Regions from separate parts of the Oerskovia enterophila genome, predicted to be linked through region 2. Evidence: predicted binding sites of a transcription regulator. Region 2 holds the regulator's gene; each other region holds the start of a gene.
The links. Region 2 encodes HspR, which represses chaperone genes until heat shock. Its sites were predicted from a motif close to AAGTTGAGTCNNNNNGACTCAACTT; they were not measured.
Positions count from the first base shown of each region.

Region 1: clpB (ATP-dependent chaperone ClpB) is a predicted target of HspR. The motif match lies at 1,561-1,585, and genes of this name have one in related genera.
Region 3: ACIPWA_RS15020 (Hsp20/alpha crystallin family protein) is a predicted target of HspR. The motif match lies at 2,107-2,131, and genes of this name have one in related genera.

Region 1 covers NZ_JBIVFZ010000004.1:262,983-267,255, reverse strand. Annotated here, with positions in the region: gene ACIPWA_RS14225 (alpha/beta hydrolase) at 1-469, opposite strand, end outside; gene ACIPWA_RS14220 (hypothetical protein) at 685-1,350, opposite strand; gene clpB (ATP-dependent chaperone ClpB) at 1,636-4,254, shown strand.
Region 2 covers NZ_JBIVFZ010000002.1:869,286-873,558, reverse strand. Annotated here, with positions in the region: gene dnaK (molecular chaperone DnaK) at 1-99, shown strand, start outside; gene grpE (nucleotide exchange factor GrpE) at 96-731, shown strand; gene ACIPWA_RS08405 (DnaJ C-terminal domain-containing protein) at 971-1,984, shown strand; gene ACIPWA_RS08400 (heat shock protein transcriptional repressor HspR) at 2,062-2,556, shown strand; gene ACIPWA_RS08395 (DUF1540 domain-containing protein) at 2,764-3,072, shown strand; gene ACIPWA_RS08390 (hypothetical protein) at 3,202-3,969, opposite strand; gene ACIPWA_RS08385 (sigma-70 family RNA polymerase sigma factor) at 4,188-4,273, shown strand, end outside.
Region 3 covers NZ_JBIVFZ010000004.1:455,162-459,434, reverse strand. Annotated here, with positions in the region: gene ACIPWA_RS15030 (hypothetical protein) at 1-333, shown strand, start outside; gene ACIPWA_RS15025 (SDR family NAD(P)-dependent oxidoreductase) at 547-1,392, shown strand; gene ACIPWA_RS15020 (Hsp20/alpha crystallin family protein) at 1,648-2,067, opposite strand; partial or broken gene ACIPWA_RS15015 (excalibur calcium-binding domain-containing protein) at 2,185-2,262, opposite strand; gene ACIPWA_RS15010 (class I SAM-dependent methyltransferase) at 2,276-2,851, opposite strand; gene ACIPWA_RS15005 (hypothetical protein) at 3,370-4,273, opposite strand, start outside.

The DNA.
Region 1 (4,273 bases), on a different contig from region 2:
GGTCGAACCACGGGCTGTTGAGGACGAGCGCGGCGATCCTGCCCGGTCGTGCGTTGGCCCACAGGCTCGTGACGAGACCGCCCGTCGAGTGCCCCACGACGACGAGCTCGTCGTGGCCCTCGGCACGGATCGCGGCGGCCGCGGCGTCGAGGTCCTGGGCGTAGACGCTCAGGTCGTCGACCATGTTGGGGTCCTTGCCCGCCTCGGTCCAGTGCGCGAGCGAGCGGCCGTAGCCCCGCAGGTCGATCGCGTAGAACGCGTAGCCGTGGTCCTCGAAAGCGTCCCCGAGGTGGGCCTGGAAGAAGTAGTCGACGAACCCGTGGACGTACAGCACGGCCCGACGGCGGCGCTCGCCTCCCGCGGGAGGCGTCGCCTTGCGGACGAGCGTCGCGGTGTCGCCGTCGGGGAGGTCGAGCGTGCGGGCGACCCACTCGGGGCCGAGGACGTCCTGGTGCCAGCCGTTCGTCATGGTGCAGCCCTTCGCCCGCGTACTCGGGCGGTATCGCGGTGCCGCCATTGTGCCCCTTGCGGGGTGCCCTGTCAGGACGAGCGAGGAGGCGTGCCTCGCTCGTCCTGACAACCCCTTCCGGGGGATGCCCTCGGTCGGTACGACCGGGTTCGCGCGGTCGCTCCCGCCTCGCGAGCGGGAGCTTCCCGCCCTGCTCGCCGGACGGGAGCCGCGGATCAGGCGGGTGGTGCGGGGCTCGCGGGCGGAGCCGGAGGAGCAGCAGGCGCCGCGGGCGGTGCCGGGCGGAGGTCCTCGCGCAGGCGTGTGGTCTCGTCGAGCTCGGAGTCGTCGGTCTGCTCGGTCCAGGGCTCGGTGACCTCGGCCGTCCAGGTCTGCGCGGGCTGCGGGTGGGCAGCCGGCGGTGCGTACTGCGCCGGCGCGTGCGGCTGTGCGACCGGTGCCGGCGGGACCGCGGAGGCTGGCGCGTCGGGAACCTGCGGGGCCGGCGCGTGCGGCGGCGCGAACTGCTGCCCGGCGGCCGGCGCAGGCGGTCCGGGCGGGGCCGGCGGGCTCTGCTGCGGTGCGTACTGGTCGACCGGGACGGCCTGGACCCCGGCCCCGACCGCGTGCGAAGGCTGCACCGGGTAGGGCGCCGGGACCGGTTCGGCGCCCGGGGCGGAGGCCGCCGGGTCCGGAGCGCCGAAGGGCTGACCGGGCTGCCCCGGGTACGCCGGCTGCCCGGGATACGGGGGCTGTGCCGGGTACCCCTCGACGGGGGCGCCGTACCCGTACGGCTGGGCGGCCGGTGCCTTGCGAGGGCGCAGGAGCAGCCAGGCGACGAGCCCGATGACGACGAGCCCGAGGAGCACGATCACCACGATCGCGACGAGTGCGAGGTTCACAGGGCACCCCCGGCGGGGAGGTCGGAGGAGAGCTGCTCTCCCGGGTGGGCCGGCGCCGTCGTGCGGTCGCCGCGGTCCGGTGCGAGGGTGGCGGAAGGTTCGAGCCGTCGTGTAGTCACGCCCCCAGCATCCCGTGGATCGCGGGACGAGAAAAGGGGAACCACCGGCTGGTACGGCAGCCGTCCGACACAGTTGCCGACATGACGGACAGACTTGAGTGGAATACGCTCAAGTTTGGTCGCGTTGATCCAGGTAGACCCAGACCCCAGAAGTACCGGAGACCCCATGGACACCAAGTTCACCACCATGTCCCAGCAGGCCATCGGCGAGGCCATCCAGACCGCCTCGGCCGCCGGCAACCCCCAGCTCGAACCCGTCCACCTCCTCGCCGCACTGCTCACGCAGGAGGGGGGCGTCGCCGTCGGGCTCCTCGATGCCGTGGGCGCGAACGCCCAGGCCATCGGCCAGAAGGTGCGCGCGGCGCTCGTCTCGCTGCCCACCGCGAGCGGATCGGCCGTCGCGCAGCCGACGGCGTCGCGCGCGACGTCGACCGCCCTCGACCTGGCCTCGAAGGAGGCCCAGGGCATGGGGGACGAGTACGTCTCGACCGAGCACCTGCTCATCGGCATCGCCGCAGGTTCCTCGCCCGCCGCACAGATCCTCACGGACGCCGGGGCGAGCGCCGACGCGCTGCGCTCGGCCCTGCCCGCGGTCCGCGGCTCGGGCCGCGTCACGAGCCCCAACCCCGAGGGCACCTACAAGGCCCTCGAGCAGTACGGCCAGGACCTCACCGCGGCCGCGGCCGAGGGCAAGCTCGACCCCGTGATCGGGCGCGACTCGGAGATCCGGCGCGTCGTGCAGGTCCTGTCCCGGCGCACCAAGAACAACCCCGTCCTGATCGGTGACCCCGGCGTCGGCAAGACGGCCGTGGTCGAGGGGCTGGCCCAGCGCATCGTCGCGGGCGACGTCCCCGACTCGCTCAAGGGCAAGAAGCTCATCTCGCTCGACCTCGCGGCCATGGTCGCGGGCGCCAAGTACCGCGGTGAGTTCGAGGAGCGGCTCAAGGCCGTCCTGGAGGAGATCAAGTCCTCGGACGGCGAGGTCGTGACCTTCATCGACGAGCTCCACACCGTGGTCGGTGCGGGCGCGGGCGGAGAGGGCGCCATGGATGCGGGCAACATGCTCAAGCCCATGCTCGCCCGCGGCGAGCTGCGCCTGGTCGGTGCGACGACCCTCGACGAGTACCGCGAGCACATCGAGAAGGACCCGGCCCTCGAGCGCCGCTTCCAGCAGGTCTTCGTGGGCGAGCCCTCGGTCGAGGACACCGTCGCGATCCTGCGCGGGCTCAAGGAGCGCTACGAGGCGCACCACAAGGTGACCATCGCCGACTCGGCGCTCGTGGCTGCCGCCGCGCTCTCGGACCGCTACATCACGGGCCGCAAGCTCCCCGACAAGGCGATCGACCTGGTCGACGAGGCCGCGTCGCGCCTGCGCATGGAGCTCGACTCGTCGCCCATCGAGATCGACGTGCTCCAGCGCGCCGTCACGCGCCTCGAGATGGAGGAGGTCGTGCTCTCCGAGTCCGACGACCCCGCCTCGCGCGAGCGCCTCGAGAAGCTGCGTGCCGACCTGGCCGACCGCCGCGAGGAGCTGTCCGCGCTGACCGCGCGCTGGGACGCCGAGAAGGCGGGCCACAACCGCGTCGGCGACCTGCGCGCCAAGCTCGACGAGCTCCGCGTCCAGGTCGAGCGGGCCATCCGCGAGGGCGACCTCGAGACCGCGGGGCGCATCCAGTACGGCGAGATCCCGCAGCTCCAGGAGCAGCTCCAGGCGGCCGAGCAGGAGGAGGCGTCGATCGACAGCGACGAGTCCGCCACGGCGCCGCCCCAGGCGCCGATGATCGCCGACAAGGTCGGTGCGGACGAGATCGCCGAGGTCGTGTCCGCGTGGACCGGTATCCCCGCGGGCCGCATGCTCCAGGGCGAGTCCGAGAAGCTCCTCCACATGGAGGACGTGATCGGTAAGCGCCTGATCGGGCAGAAGGCTGCGGTCGCCGCGGTGTCGGACGCCGTACGACGTTCCCGCGCAGGCGTCGCCGACCCCGACCGCCCCACGGGCTCGTTCCTGTTCCTCGGCCCCACGGGCGTCGGCAAGACCGAGCTCGCGAAGGCGCTCGCGGACTTCCTGTTCGACGACGAGCGTGCCATGGTGCGCATCGACATGTCGGAGTACAGCGAGAAGCACAGCGTCTCGCGCCTGGTCGGTGCCCCTCCGGGGTACGTCGGCTACGAGGAGGGCGGCCAGCTCACCGAGGCCGTGCGGCGCAGGCCGTACTCGGTCGTGCTGCTCGACGAGGTCGAGAAGGCGCACCCCGAGGTGTTCGACATCCTGCTCCAGGTGCTCGACGACGGCCGGTTGACCGACGGCCAGGGCCGAACGGTCGACTTCCGCAACGTCATCCTGGTGCTGACGTCGAACCTGGGCTCGCAGTTCCTCGTGGACCCGCTGCTCGACGACGCGGCCAAGCGTGAGGGCGTCATGTCGGCTGTGCGGGCGAGCTTCAAGCCCGAGTTCATCAACCGGCTCGACGACGTCGTGATCTTCGACCCGCTCAACCTCGACGAGCTGGGACGGATCGTGGACATCGCGGTCGACCGGCTCGGCGAACGGCTCGCGGACCGTCGCCTGACGCTCGAGGTCACGGCCGGAGCGCGCGAGTGGCTCGCGCTCGAGGGCTTCGACCCCGCGTACGGAGCGCGTCCGCTGCGCCGCCTGGTGCAGCGCGAGATCGGCGACCGCCTCGCGCGCAAGCTGCTCGCGGGCGAGATCGCGGACGGCGACACGATCGTGGTCGACCGCTCGCAGGTCGAGGGCGAAGGGCTCGAGCTCCGCGTCCAGCAGTGACGCCCCGGTGAGGTGCGTG
Region 2 (4,273 bases):
GCGGCTGACGCCGACGCCGCTGCGGCCGCCGGAGCCCCGTTCGCGCCCGACGAGGACATCGTCGACGCGGAGATCGTGGACGAGGACGACAAGAAGTGACGAGCGACGCCCAGGGCCCCGAGGAGCTCGGCTCCGAGGACCAGCCCTTCCACTTCACGGACAAGCGCAAGGTGACCCCGGAGGGGCAGCCCAAGGAGGCTGCCCCCGAGGGGGCCGACGCCGGCTCGGCAGGGAACGAAGCCGAGCAGGACCCGCTGGCGGGGCTCGACTTCGAGCCCACCGGCGAGGCCGGGGACGACGCAGCCCTGCTGGCTGCGCAGTCCGAGGCGGCGGCCCACCTCGACGCGCTCCAGCGCGAGCGGGCCAGCTTCACCAACTACCGCAACCGGTCGCTGCGTGACCAGGAGGCCGCGCGCGTCAAGGGCGTCGAGGACGTCCTGGCCGCGCTCCTGCCGGTCCTCGACGACATCGACCGGGCCCGCCAGCACGGCGAGCTCGACGGGCCGTTCGTCGCGATCTCCGAGAAGCTCGACGCGAGCCTCGCGAAGTTCGGCATCGAGCGGTACGGCGTCGTGGGCGAGGAGTTCGACCCGAACGTCCACGAGGCGCTCATGCACCAGGTGGACCCGCAGGCCACGTCGGCCACGGTCAACATGGTCATCGAGCCGGGCTACCGGATCGGCGAGAAGGTCGTGCGCGCCGCGCGCGTCTCGGTCGTCGGGCCGGAGTAGGACGGTCGTGGGTGCCCGGTCCTCCGGGGCCGGGCGCCCACGTTCCCGGATGCCCGACGACGGAGCGCACCTTCCACGCGAAGGTGACGCTCCGCCGTCGGGCAGGCCGGGAGAGCAGGTCCCCCGGGGCCTGACGCACGACAGAACGACAGAACGAGCGAACGACTGAACGAACACCAAGACTTCAGAGACGAGACGACCACCGGCCCCCGGCCGGTGACACCACGAGAGGAGGCGCCTTGACCGGTCAGGACTGGATCGAGAAGGACTTCTACGCCGCGCTCGGCGTCCCCAAGGATGCCGACGACGCCGCGATCAAGAAGGCGTACCGCAAGCTGGCCCGTACCTACCACCCCGACCAGAACCAGGGTGACGCGAAGGCCGAGGCGAAGTTCAAGGAGATCGGCGAGGCCTACGCGGTCCTGTCCGACGCCGAGCAGCGCCAGCAGTACGACGCGATCCGTGCCATGGCCGGCGGGGGCGCCCGCTTCTCCGCAGGAGCCGGTGGACCGGCCGGTGGGGCCGGAGGGTTCGAGGACATCTTCGGCGGCATGTTCGGCGGCGGCGGCGGTAGCGGGGGAGGCCGCGTGCGGTACTCCACGCAGACCGGCGGAGGCGGAGGCTTCGAGGACATCCTCGGGTCGATGTTCGGCGGCGGAGGAGCCCAGACGGGCTTCCGCCCCAACGCGGCAAGGCCGCAGGCCGGTGCCGACGTGCACTCGTCCGCGACGCTCGGGTTCCGGCCCGCCGTCGAGGGTGCGACCGTCACGGTCTCGACCGAAGGTCGCACCGTCACGGCCCGCATCCCTGCCGGTGTGCGTGACGGCCAGAAGATCCGCCTGCGCGGCAAGGGCCGTCCGGGCGTCGCGGGCGGAGCGCCGGGCGACCTGGTCATCACGGTGCACGTCACGCCGCACCCCGTGTTCTCGGTCGACGACAAGCACAACCTGCGGCTCACGGTCCCCGTGACGTTCGCCGAGGCCGCGCTCGGCGCGACCATCGAGGTCCCGCAGCTCGACGGCAAGCCCGTCAAGGTCAAGGTCCCCGCGGGCACGCCCTCCGGGCGCACGCTGCGCGTCAAGGGCAAGGGTGTCAAGACCGCCAAGGCCACCGGAGACCTGCTCGTCACGATCCAGGTCGTCGTGCCGCAGAAGCTCTCGAAGGCCGCCAAGGAAGCGGTCGAGCAGCTCGCGGCAGCGACCGACGGCGAGAGCGACGTGCGTTCGGACCTGTTCGGACGCGCCGCGGAATAGCAGGACCCGCGCTCGACGAGGCCCCGCAGGCCTCGTCGAGCGCCACCCCCAGGAGCAGAATGGTGAGAGGAGGACGCATGGTCAGGAAAGAGTCCGGAGCGGCAGCGGCACAGGTGCCGTTCAACGCGTACGACGACGCCCCCGTGCTCGCCATCTCGCAGGCGGCGGCGCTCGCAGGGATGCACCCGCAGACCTTGCGCCAGTACGACCGGCTGGGGCTCGTGACCCCGCGCCGCACCATGGGGCGCGGGCGCCGGTACTCCCAGCGCGACGTCGCGAAGCTCCTCGAGGTGCAGCGGCTCTCCCAGGAGGAGGGCGTCAACCTCGCCGGGATCCGCCGCATCCTCGCGCTCGAGGAGCAGGTCGACCGGCTCGAGTCCCGGCTCGACGCGCTCTCGGCGCGGCTCGAGGGCGGGCGAGTCTTCGCCGCGGGGGTCAGCGGCGACGTGGTCATGGTCCCTCGCGGACGACGGGTCCGGCGAGGCAGCCCGGAGGACGCCGGGCGAACCGTCGCAGGGCAGGGCACGGAGACCCGGGCACTCGTCCTCTGGCGGCCCGGGCGCGGGGACTGACCGCGCCGAGACCCGCGTCGCGACGCGAGAGATGCCGAGCCGAACGCGATTCCCTTCGCATTTACGCGCGGTTCGTGTGACGTAAAAATGGCGGAATTCCGCCGAAGCGAGTGAGGCCTTGCTTCCTATACAAGGGCTGCATCAAGGAATACCGTGAAGGAAATGCACGGTTGATCTGCCCCTGTCCCTCGAGCAAGGAGAAGTCCCATGAGCAGCCTGATGGAGTTGCCCCAGGTCGTCGAGTGTTCGATCGACGGCTGCGGATACAACCACGAGCACGGCTGCCACGCCGGTGCCGTGACGATCGCCGCCCACGGCGGCGAGGCCGAGTGCGCCACGTTCATCCCGCTCACGGCCAAGGGCGGCCTCGAGAAGGTCATCGCCCACGTCGGCGCCTGCCAGCGCGGGGAGTGCGCCCACAACGAGTCGCTCGAGTGCAACGCCTCCTCGATCCGCGTCGGAGCCGGCCCCCTGGGCGCCGACCACGCGGACTGCCTCACCTACGCTCCTCGCTGAGCGAGTCCCAACCCCTCGCGCGACGTCCCCCCATCGCGCGATCCCCCCTCGACGCCCTCCTCGTCCCTCGCCGGACGACGGGGCGTCGAGGTGTGTCCGGGGACGCGGCACCTCGCGGGGGAACGTCTCTCAGCGCCCGAGCGCCTGGAGCAAGGACGCGGCTCCCGCGTGAGCGGTCGGGAGCGGCTCGACCCAGACGCGCGGAGGGCGCCGGAGCACCGCGGTGACGCCGTAGGAGAGCGCGGTGCGCTCGATCCGGTGCCGCAGCTCGGAGCGCAGCGGCTCGAGGTCCGCGCCGCGCTCGCACAGCGCGGCGTAGACGCCCCCGCCGAGCGTCGCGACGGGATGGCCCGTGCCGAACACCTCGGTGAAGATCTTGCCCATCGCTGCCGCGCGCGCGACCTTCTGCCAACCGTCGATCCGGTCGACCGCGACGTCCACGAGCAGCAGGCAGTGGGTGCGGGACGCGGGGCGCCCGCTGCGCTCGCCCGCGCCGTACGTCTCGCGCAGTCGTTGCACGAGGTACTCGGGGGTGGCCAGGCCAGAACGCGGGTCGGTCGTGAGCGGGACCAGGAGGCTCGGCTCGTTGCCTCGGACCCAGCCGGTGCTCAGAGCGCGCAGGGTGTCGAGCTCGGGCTGGGTGCCCCAGGCGCCGAACAGGCACGCGAGGTCGTCGATCGTCTCGCCCATGCTGATGCCGACGTGCCCCCGCGCCTCACCGAGCCGGTCGGCGGCAGGGGCCGTGGGGCGTCCGTCTGTCAGTGCCTCGGCCAGTGCCTCCACCGCAGGGTGGTACCAGTCGCCGGGGCGCAGCCAGACGGAGCCCATGCTCGCCGCCTGCCACTCGGCGAGCAGCGAGTCGACGGCTGGCTGGGGGTAGCCAGGTCGTAGGTCCATACCCATGAGACCCCTCAGGCCGACACTCATGACGCGATACCGACCGAGCACTTTGGTTTCATCCGCTCGGAGGTCCGGGCGGTTCGCGAGGATCGCCCCTCCGAGGATAGGACAAGCAACGCATATCGCCCGTGAGACGTTGAAAACACTGGGGTTCGTGACGTCTACTATGAGCGAGAGGAGCCTCAACTGCACGAGGCGCAGTCAGGGGCGAGGGAATGACCCAGGTCGAGACGTACGCGGACGGCGCTTCGACGAGCGACGCCGAGCTGATCACCGCCGTGCGCGGTGGTGACCACTCCGC
Region 3 (4,273 bases), on a different contig from region 2:
GGCGACACCTCGGACGACGACACCGAGGAGGGGCCCGAGGAGGTCGCGGAACGCGACCTGTTCACCCGGCGGACAGTGACGGAGATCGTCTACAAGCGCCGTTTCGGCGAGGGCGAGCGGCAGGCGTGCACGACGTCGGTCCTGCTGCAGCTCGCGTTCCCCGAGTCGACCGACGCCATGCTGGCGCTCGCGGCCGAGCGGGGGGTGCGGGTCGTGCACGTCCCGGTCGACGAGGGCGAGATGGGCGCGACGATCAAGCGCGCCGCGTCGTGGCGGTCGGCCGCGCTGGGGCTGCGGGAACGCTTCGCACGCGCAGAGGGCCCGACGGCGTAGGTCGCCCGGGCGGCGATCGTCGCCAGGGCGACGGGGCGACGGGGCGACGGGGCGACGGGGCGACGGGGAGGCGCGGCGGTCCGTGCCGTCACGCGACCCGGTTCCCGCGCGCGGTCTACGCTCCGAGGGGACCGCGTGGTGGGCGAGGGCCGGCCGCACGGCGAGGGCGCGCCGGGACGAGCGCCGGCGGCACGACACGAGGCGAGGCAGCACATGGCACGCAGGACCATCGTCATCACCGGGGCGAGCGACGGGATCGGCGCGGCCGCAGCCCGGCAGCTCGCAGCGGACGGGCACAGGGTCGTGGTCGTCGGGCGCTCGCCCGAGAAGACCGCCGCGGTGGCCGGGGAGGTCGGGGCCGACTTCTTCGTGGCCGACTTCGCACGCCTGGCCGAGGTGCGGGCGCTCGCCGCCGACCTGCGCGAGCGCTACGAGAGGATCGACGTCCTCGCGAACAACGCGGGCGGCATCATGGCCGACCGCCAGGTCTCCGAGGACGGCCACGAGCTGACGTTCCAGGTGAACTACCTGGCGCCGTTCCTCCTCACCACGCTGCTGCTCGACCGCTTGGAGGAGAGCCACGCGAGCGTCATCAGCACGAGCAGCGCCGCGCACCGCCTGTTCAGCGACTTCCACGTCGACGACCTCGAGGCCGAGCGGTCGTACGCGCCCAACGCCGCATACGGGAACGCCAAGCTCGCGGTCAACCTGTTCACGCGCGAGCTCGACCGCCGGTACCGCGCGTCGGGGATCTCGGCCGCGGCCTTCCACCCGGGCGTGGTCGCGACGAACTTCGCGGCCACGTCGACGAGCGGCATGCGGGTCATGTACCAGACCGTGCTGAGCCGCTTCCTCACGTCGTCTGCCAAGGGGGCCGACACCCTGGTCTGGCTCGCGACGACGACCCCGGGCGTCGACTGGGAGCCGGGGAACTACTACGTCAAGCGCAAGGTCGCGACGACCCACCCGCTCGTGGGCGACGCGCGGCTCGCGGCCGAGCTCTGGGACCGGAGCGTGGAGATGGTGGCCGGGGCCGTCGAGCCGGGGACGGCGGCCTGACGGAGGCGGCCTCTGGGCTCTGGACCTCGGCGGATCGGGCCTCGCCCCTTCGGTGCCGACCATGCGGTTGTCGTCGGTTTCGTCCGCGTAATGAACGCCCACCGCATGCTCGAGTGGCGCCGACCGCATGCTCGTGAGCGCCGCGCGTCCCCGGGCAGCACGACGGGCCCGGTGCTCTCGCAACCGGGCCCGTCGGTCTCACCGCGCCGCAGGCCGAAGGGGGGGTGACCTGCGACGGGGAGGCTGGGGGGACCGTCAGGACGCCGAGGTCGTGACCTCGATGCGCTGCGGCGTCGTGCCGGCGTAGACGCCGGCGACGGTGACGGTCAGGACGCCTGCGTCGTACCGGGCGCTGATCGCGTCCGCGCTGGTGGCCTGGGGGAGCGTCACGACGCGGTGGAACGCGCCGTAGCGGACCTCGCGGACACGGCGGCCCTCGGTCTCCTCGGCCCGCTCGTCCTTGCGCTCGCCGCGCACGACGAGCTTGCGGCCCTCGACCTCGACCGTGACGTCCTGCGCGGGGTCGATACCCGGCAGGTCGAAGCGGGCCACGAGGTCGTCGCCGTCCTGGAAGACGTCGGCGTGGGCCGGGACGCCTGCCACGGGACGAGCGGTGAGCAGGTCGCGCAGGGCGCGGTCGAAGGCGGGGGCGGGGGTGGTCAGGGTGGTCGTCATGGTGACTCCTTCAGTCGTGATGGAACCTCTGACGGGTACAACTTGAGTCACCCACGCTCAATTCCAGAACCGCGTTCGCCCTGGACGAACGACCGCGCCCGCGGGGCGGGGCTCGGCCTACTCGCAGCCCACCCCGTCGCCGTCGCGGTCCAGCTTCTTGCTGTACCCGGGCTCGCCGACGCGGATCGGTGCCTTGCCCGCCGCCGTGTCAGGCCTGAGGCGCTCCGAGGACCGCGACCAGGAAGTCGCCGCCCTCGGTGAACGGCCGCAGGTCCCACGTCGACAGCATGAGCTGGACCTCGAGCCCGGCCTCGGCGGCGTCGGCGAAGAACGCGTCGAACGCGTAGCCACGCCCCGCGCCGAACCCGACGACGGCCCGCCCGCCCGGTGCCAGGTGGGCCCGGAAACGGCGCAGCACCTCGACCTCGGTCCCCGGCGCGAGGAACGTCACGACGTTCCCGGCGCACACGATCAGGTCGAACGGTTCGTCGACCCCCATCGTGGGCAGGTCGAGCTCGGCGATGTCCGCGACGAGCCACGTCGAGCCGGGATGGTCGGTCTCGGCGGCCTCGATGAGGACGGGATCGACGTCGACCCCCACGACCGTGTGCCCGCGCGCCGCGAGCTCGGCGCCCACGCGACCCGGCCCGCAGCCGGCGTCGAGGATCCGGGCCCCGCGCGGGAGCATGGCGTCCACTAGCCGCGCCTCGCCCGCGAGGTCCGCGCCCTGCGCAGCCATCGCGCGGAAACGCTCGACGTACCAGGTCGAGTGTGCGGGGTTCATGGCGGTCTTCTGCTCCCAGCGCGTGGGGTTGGCCTTGCTCACCGGTGCTCCTCGGGGTCGGGCGGGGGTGTGATGGGTCGGACGGGCCGTGCGGGTGGAGAGGTCGGGCGGGTCTGGCGGGTTCGGTCGGGTCGGCGGGGCGTCCCGGGGGCTGTGGCAAGGGCCGACGGATCAGCTGACCGGCCGACCGGATGCTGACCGGCTGACCAGGCGCCTGGCCGACCTGGCGCGAGCCTCGACCGTACCTCTGCGGCGACCGCTGTCGGCAGCGGTCCAGGTCCGGGGCGACGGGGTCTCAGCGGCCGGGACCGACGGCGCCGACCGGACAGGAACGACCAGCTGCCCACGCCGCCCGGCCCCGCTGCCGCCTCTATGGACCGACGACCCGCCGACCACGAGGTTCCGTGCGGTCGAGCACGAGGTTGAGAGCGGAATCCGCTCCATAGCGACCGCAACCTCGTTCTCGGCACGCACCACGAAGCCGGCACCAGCCGCCGTACCAAACCGGGAAGGAACCCCTACGGCTCCACGTCGTCGTGCAGCACCACGCGCGACAGCTCGATCCGGTCCCCGCGCTTCCAGTAGTGCAGCCGACGGGCCGACGCACGCTTGCTCTGGAGCGAGGCCCGCCAGCACGTCGCGCCGTCCTCGCGCACGACCGCCGGGCTGCTGCCGCCCTCGTTGACGCGCAGCGGGTGCAGCTCACGGCCCGCGATGTGCTCGGCGTCCCCGGTCAGCACCTCGACCACGACGTCGACGACCTTGGCCCGCGAGACGCCCTCGATCGTCGCGAGCGACGGCAGGAACCTGTCCCCGAGCGCGTACGGCGCGAGCGGCTTGCTCGCCTTCTCGGCGGCCGGGACGCGCCGGACCCATGCGAGCTGGACCTCGAACCGGAACTGCTCGACAGGGTCGAGGAAGACCGCGCCGTCGTCGGGGGCCGGGCCGCCGTGGCTCGCGGCCTTCTCTGCCTTCTTGAGCTGTTGCCGGCTGAGGTCGGCCTTGCGGTACCGGGTGCGGAAGTTCTCGGCCCGGGTCAGGGCCTCGGCCAGGTCCCGGTCGAGCTCGGCCGCACGCAACCGCAGCCCGCCGAGCTCGACCGCGGTCGCCTGCGCGGCCGCGCGCAGCAGCCCGACTTCGGCGGTCGCCGCGGCGAGGTCCGCCTCGAGCGTGCGGGCGCGGGTGCGGCTCGCCTCGAGCGCGAGGCTCATGTCGCGCAGCGCTCCCCGGGAGGGTGCAGCGGGGGCGTCGCGCCGCGGCGCGTTGGCGATCAGGTCCAGCGGGGTCCGACGGCGCAGCCCGCCCTCGGCGCTCGGCCCCGGCTCGGCAGTCCCCTGCTCTGCATCGGTGAGCACCTCGGCGGGCGCCTCCGTGAGCATCTCCGTGGGCGGCCCCTCGACCGATCCCGCCTCGGGGGGCAGC